3 regions of the Tessaracoccus pujii genome follow, and region 3 is predicted to be linked to each of the others. Evidence: predicted binding sites of a transcription regulator. Region 3 holds the regulator's gene; each other region holds the start of a gene.
What was found. The regulator HrcA, encoded in region 3, represses chaperone genes, less so after heat shock. The targets are predictions, from matches to a motif close to TTGGCACTCGNNNNNNNCGAGTGCCAA.

Region 1 (2,264 bases), 1.2 Mb from region 3:
CTTCAGCGGGGCCGAGGCCGCGGTGAAGACGATCTGCGCGCCGATGGCCTCGTCGCCCTCAAGGCCCTCGACCGTGGCGGCCTTGGACGCCTGCAGCAGCGCGACGCCACCACCAGGCACGATGCCCTCCTCGACGGCCGCCTTCGCGTTGCGCACGGCGTCCTCGATCCGGTGCTTGCGCTCCTTGAGCTCCACCTCGGTGGCCGCGCCGACCTTGATGACGGCCACGCCGCCGGCCAGCTTGGCGAGGCGCTCCTGCAGCTTCTCGCGGTCGTACTCGGAGTCCGAGTTCTCGATCTCGCGACGGATCTGCGAGACGCGACCCTCGATCTGCGCCGACTCGCCGGCGCCCTCGATGATGGTGCACTCGTCCTTCGAGACCATGACGGACCGGGCGGAGCCCAGCAGGTCCACGGTCACGGCGTCGAGCGACAGGCCGACCTCTTCGCTGATGACCTGCGCGCCCGTGAGGATCGCGATGTCCGTCAGCATGGCCTTGCGGCGGTCACCGAAGCCCGGCGCCTTGACGGCGATGGACTTGAACGTACCGCGGATCTTGTTGACGATCAGGCCGGCGAGGGCCTCACCCTCGACGTCCTCGGCGATGACCAGCAGGGGCTTGCCGGACTGCATGACCTTCTCGAGGACCGGCAGGAGGTCCTTGAGCGAGGAGATCTTGGAGTTCACCAGCAGGACATAGGGGTCATCCAGGGTGGCTTCCATGCGCTCGGCATCGGTCACGAAGTAGGGCGAGATGTAGCCCTTGTCGAAGCGCATACCCTCGGTGAGCTCGAGATCCAGCCCGAAGGTGTTGGACTCCTCGACCGTGATCACGCCCTCCTTGCCGACCTTGTCCATCGCCTCGGCGATGATCTCGCCGACGGTGGTGTCAGCGGCGGAGATCGACGCGGTGGCGGCGATCTGCTCCTTGGTCTCGACGTCGATGGCCATGTCGGCCAGCTCGGCGACGATGGCGGCGACGGCCACCTCGATGCCCTTCTTCAGGCTCATCGGGTTGGCGCCGGCGGACACGTTGCGGAGGCCCTCGCGGACCATCGCCTGGGCCAGGACGGTGGCCGTGGTGGTGCCGTCGCCGGCGACGTCGTCAGTCTTCTTGGCGACCTCTTTGACCAGCTCGGCGCCGATGCGCTCGTACGGGTCCTCCAGCTCGATCTCCTTGGCGATGGACACGCCATCGTTGGTGATCGTGGGGGCGCCCCACTTCTTCTCCAGGACGACGTTGCGGCCCTTGGGGCCGAGCGTCACCTTGACCGCGTCTGCCAGCGTGTTCATGCCACGCTCGAGGGCGCGGCGCGCTTCCTCATTGAACTCAATCAGCTTTGCCATGGTGTTTCGGGAGTCCTCCCGTCAAGTGGGGCCTGAGCCCCGAAGTGTGCAGTGTCGGGTGAACCGCGGTGCCCGCGACGGACGGCTAAGCCTCACCGGCAGTTCGGTAGCACTCAAAGCGTGAGAGTGCTAACCCCATTATTAGCACTCGACACAAGAGAGTGCAAAGGCCCACTATGGTCCGGAGACAGAAATCTCGGACGGGAGCCCCGATGGATCTGCCGCGACTCGCGCGGGACACCGCCAATGTGGTCAACCTCTCGACGCCGCTGGGCCTGGCGCTGGCCGTCGTCGGCCGGGCGAGGCTGCGCCGGCGGGGCCACCTGATCGTGGCGGACCGGGCCCGGCTCCCCATCCACAACGCGGGCGCCGTGACCATCGGCTCGGTGGTGCTCATCCCGCATCGCAGCGCCGAGGAGGTGGAGGCCTCCACGCCCACCCTCATGGAACACGAGGACGGGCACGCATGGCAGTACGCGTACAGCCTCGGGTTGCCGTTCCTACCGCTCTACGGCCTGGCCACGCTCTGGTCCATGGTCCGGACCGGGGACCGCGCCAGCGCCAACTACTTCGAGGTGCAGGCGGACCTGCTCAAGGGGGGCTACCGCATCAACCCGACGATGCCCGTGGGGAGCGGGATCCGGCGCCTCCTCAGCCGTGGAGCCGCCGGGCGGAGCGGGCGGCCTGCCGCTGGCCGCGCATCCGACGCAGGCGCTTGACCAGCAGAGGCTTGTAGGCGAGCGCCTCCGGCGTGTCGATGAGGGCGTTGAGCTGCTGGTAGTAGCGCGCCGACGAGAGGCTGAAGTGCTCCATGATGGCCTGTTCCTTCGGCACCGCCGAGGTGAACCACTGATCCTCGAAGTCCAGGATGGCGGCTTCACGTTCGGTCAGATCCACCGGGGCGCTCACGGAGAAGG
Region 2 (2,264 bases), 940 kb from region 3:
TCCTCGGCCACGATGAACAGCGTTCCCTTGGCCGCGATGATCTTCTCCAGCAGCGGGAGGAGATCGTTCATCGACGAGACCTTGCCGCTGTGGATGAGGATGTAGGGGTCATCCAGGATGGCCTCCATACGGTCCGCATCGGTCACGAAGTACGGCGACAGGTAGCCCTTGTCGAACTGCATGCCTTCGGTGAACTCGAGCTCGGTGCCCATGGTGTTGGACTCGTCGACGGTGATGACGCCGTCCTTGCCCACCTTGTCGAAGGCCTCGGCGATCAGGTCGCCGATCTGCTCGTCACGCGAGGAGATGGTGGCCACCGACGCCATGTCGGCGGTGGTGTCCACGGGGCGGGCGTTCTCACGCAGGCGCGCGACGACGGCCTCCACGGCCTTGTCGATGCCGCGCTTGAGGCCGACGGGGTTGACGCCCGCGGTCACGGCGCGGAGGCCGACGTGCACCATGGCCTGCGCCAGCACCGTGGCGGTGGTGGTGCCGTCACCGGCGACGTCGTTGGTCTTGGTGGCAACCTCCTTGGCGAGCTGCGCGCCCAGGTTCTCGTACGGATCGTCGAGCTCGACCTCCTTGGCGACGGTCACACCGTCGTTGGTGATGGTCGGGGCGCCCCACTTCTTGTCCAGGACGACGTAGCGACCCTTGGGGCCGAGGGTGACCTTGACGGTGTTTGCGAGGGTGTCCACACCGCGCTCGAGCGCGCGACGGGCCTCCTCATTGAAGGAGAGAATCTTTGGCATTGAAATCCTAGTGTGAGTCGAGTCCGAAGGCTTCACCCCCGCGAGGGGGTCAACGGGGGCTTGCCCCCGTTCGCTACTTACCCCTGCCGAAGGTCAGCGGGGGCTTGCCCCCGCCAGGGGTCAACGGGGGCGCGCCCCCGTTCGTTACTTACCCCTGCCGAAGGTCAGCGGGGGCTTGCCCCCGCCAGGGGTCAACGGGGGCGCGCCCCCGTTCGTTACTTGCTGACGACGGCGAGGATGTCGCGGGCGTTCAGCAGGAGGTACTCCTGGCCGTCGTACTTGACCTCGGTGCCGCCGTACTTGGAGAAGATGACGACGTCGCCCTCGGCGACATCGAGGGGAACCCGGTTGCCGTTGTCGTCGATGCGGCCGGGGCCGGTGGCGATGACCTTCCCCTCCTGCGGCTTCTCCTTGGCAGTGTCGGGAATGACAAGGCCGGAAGCGGTGGTCTGGACGGCCTCAAGGGGCTGGACGAGGATGCGATCCTCGAGAGGCTTGATCGTGGTTGCCACGTCAAACACCTTTCTGTCATATCCGACCCGAAGGTCGGCGGATAGGTCATGTGAGGTGGCCGGGCGTCGTCGCGGGTGCCGTCCGACCATTAGCACCCGAGGTTGTCGAGTGCCAGCTCTTACGTTATCCCGGGTTTAGCACTCAATCAAGCCGAGTGCCAGATCAGTCCGGTGCGCGCGGCTCACGCCCGGCGGGCGACGATCGCCTTGGTGCCCCCGACCGTGCGGGCCAGGATGATCGTGGCCGCAGCACTCCCCTTCGGCTTCAGCTCCCGTCGCAGGGCCGCCGGGTCGACATCGATGGCCCGCTTCTTGATCTCCAGCGTCCCGATCCCCCGCTCTCTCACGTAGCCACGCAGCGCCCTGACCGAGTAGTCGAGGACGTCGAGCACCTCGAAGCGGGTGGCCCATGGGGTGAGGATGGGCTCGTCGGAGGACAGGTACGCCACGTGGGGATCGAGCAGCCAGGCCCCGGGAACCGCCTCCCCCACCAGACCCGCGCGGATGGCGGCGCCGTCGGGCTCGTAGACATAGGCGCCGAGGGGCGCGACGGCGGGCGCCTCGGCCTCGCCGGCGGTGAGTTCCAGCGCGTCGCCCTGCCCCAGCAGGACCGCGGAGCGCCCCTCGGCCATCCGGTTCCACAGTGACACCTCCACCACGTCCCCGCCGTCGCTCACCCAGGCAGCGCGCACACCCGTGGGGATCAACTCCTTCGGCAGTCCCGGTCCGAGCTTCACCGCCACGAATCGCTGAGAGGCCAGGTGCTCGAGCACCAGCGACCACGGAGGGGTGAAGTCCGCCACGTTCCAGGTGCGGCCCCGCGCCGTGCGGCGGGCCGGGTCGAGGAAGACCCCGGCCGACGGCGGGACCACCACATCCTCCGCGCGCGCGACGGCCGCGGGACCGGCGCCGACAAGTGCGAGGTTCCAGGAGGCCACATCCGCGGTGGCAGGGTCCGCGTCGACCGCGTGCACCCTCAGTCCCGACTCCGCCAACGCCA
Region 3 (2,264 bases):
CGTACAGGTCCCCTGCCGGTCCTCCGCCGGGGCCGACCTCGCCCTGGCTCTCCAGATGGATCCGGATCCCGGTGGACACGCCGGCGGGGATGCGGACCTGCAGCGTCCGCGCGGTGCGCACCCGGCCCTCGCCGGAGCATTCGCCGCACGGCCGCGGGATGACGGTGCCGTAGCCCCGGCACGTGGGGCACGCCTGCGAGGTGCGGATGTCGCCGAGGAAGCTGCGCTGGATCTGGGTGACCTCGCCGGCCCCGTCGCAGGTGCTGCAGGACACCGGCTCGGAGCCGGGCTCACCACCCTTGCCGGCGCACTTCGGGCACACCACGGCGGTGTCCACCCTCACCGGCTTGGTGACCCCGAACACCGCCTCGTGCAGCTGGAGCGAGACGCGCACCAGCGCGTCCTGGCCCTGCCGGACCCGGGAACGCGGTCCGCGTCCGCCGGCGGCCCCGAACATGGCGTCGACCAGGTTGGAGAAGTCGAATCCGCCCGCGAACCCGCCGCCGAAGCCGGAGAACCCGGCACCCTGGCTCATCGGGTCTCCGCCACGGTCGAACACGGCCCGCTTGTTGGGGTCGCTGAGCACCTCGTAGGCCTCGTTGAGTTCCTTGAATTTCTCCGCGGCGCCCTCTTCCTGGGCGACGTCCGGGTGCACCTTCATGGCTCGGCGGCGGTAGGCCTTCTTGATGGCCTCTGGGCTCGCGTCGCGTTCCACGCCGAGAATGTCGTAGTAGTCCTTGCTCATATCTTCTCTTGGGTCAGCCTTCGGATGGGGGGTCTAGCCTTCGGTGAGGAATCGGCTCACGTAGCGCGCCACGGCTCGGACCGCGGCGATGTGGGACGGGTAGTCCATGCGGGTGGGGCCGACGACGCCCAGGCTCGCGGAGCGGTCCGCCCCGTAGCCGGACGCGATCAGGCTGGTCGTGCGAAAACCCGCCGCGGTGTTCTCCTCGCCGATCCGGACGGTCACGTCGTCGCCGGCGGCCTCGCCGAGCAGGCGCATCAGGACCACCTGCTCCTCGAGGGCCTCCAGCAGGGGGCGCAGGTCCGATTCGAACGTCCGGCTGGACGCGAGGTTGGGCAGTCCAGCGACGACCACGTGCGCGGCCGGCTCGGCGGCGATGGCCTCGAGCACGGCGGCGACGACGGGGGCCGCCAGCGGCCGGTCATCCGGGGACACCACGTCGAGCATGGACGCCAGCGCCCCGGCTGCGTCCGCGGGTGAGCGGCCGACGATGGCCTCGGCGATCCGGTTGCGCAGCGCCTGCAGCCGGGACTCGTCCATGATGGGCGTGTCCAGCATGGTCTGGTCCACCCGGCCAGAGGATTGCACGACGATGACCAGCATGCGCTCCGGGGTGAGCAGCAGGAGGTCCACGTGGCGGACCTGGGTGCGCTGCGCCACGGGGTACTGGACGATCGCCACCTGGCGCGTGAGCTGGGCCAGGAGCCGCACGGTGCGCATGACGAGATCGTCGACGTCGGCGGTGCCGCTGAGATAGGTGGTGATGGCGCTGCGCTCCGCCGGCGACAGCGGCTTGATGTGGGCCAGCCTGTCCACGAAGAGGCGGTACCCCTTGTCCGTGGGGATCCGGCCGGCGCTGGTGTGGGGCTGCATGATGTAGCCCTCCTCCTCCAGCACAGCCATGTCGTTGCGCACCGTGGCGGCGGACACGTCCAGCCTGTGGCGCTCGACGAGAGCCTTCGAGCCCACGGGCTCACGGCTGGAGACGTAGTCGGTCACGATCGCCCTCAACACATCGAGCTTGCGGTCGTCGAGCATGGTCACCTCCCCAGCTAGCACTCACAGACGGCGAGTGCCAGTGTAACCGCCATCTATGCTGGCTGCCATGACGCTCGCCTGGACCCCCGTGACCGACCGCGTGTTCGTGACCACGCTCGAACCGCACCGGGTCAACGTCGGGTTGATCGTCGGAGAGCGCGCCGCTCTCCTGGTGGACGCCGGCAACACTCCCGGGCAGGGTGCACAGCTCGTCGCGTCCGCGGCGGCGACGGCCGGGGTACCCGTGACGCACGTCGTGCTCACCCACGGCCACCACGATCATGTGGGCGGTCTCGCGGGCATGACCGGTGTCGAGGTCGTCGCCCACGAGAACCTGGAGGATGCCGCGGTGACGCGGACCTTCTCCATGGCGCTCGCGGTGGATCTGGGCGGGCAGCGGGTCGAGCTCCTGCACTTCGGGGACGCGCACACCCGCACTGACGTCGTCGTGTTCGTGCCCGGCGAGAACGTGGTGTTCACC

Region 1: groL (chaperonin GroEL) is a predicted target of HrcA. The motif match lies at 1,489-1,515, and genes of this name have one in related genera.
Region 2: groES (co-chaperone GroES) is a predicted target of HrcA. The motif match lies at 1,400-1,426, and genes of this name have one in related genera.

Annotation. Positions count from the first base shown of each region.
Region 1 is NZ_CM137012.1:53,403-55,666, reverse strand. It holds gene groL (chaperonin GroEL) at 1-1,347, opposite strand, end outside; gene ACX1D0_RS00240 (hypothetical protein) at 1,560-2,066, shown strand; gene ACX1D0_RS00235 (DUF3263 domain-containing protein) at 1,999-2,264, opposite strand, start outside.
Region 2 is NZ_CM137012.1:265,756-268,019, reverse strand. It holds gene groL (chaperonin GroEL) at 1-752, opposite strand, end outside; gene groES (co-chaperone GroES) at 968-1,264, opposite strand; gene ACX1D0_RS01240 (THUMP-like domain-containing protein) at 1,447-2,264, opposite strand, start outside.
Region 3 is NZ_CM137012.1:1,205,159-1,207,422, forward strand. It holds gene dnaJ (molecular chaperone DnaJ) at 1-745, opposite strand, end outside; gene hrcA (heat-inducible transcriptional repressor HrcA) at 779-1,783, opposite strand; gene ACX1D0_RS05920 (MBL fold metallo-hydrolase) at 1,851-2,264, shown strand, end outside.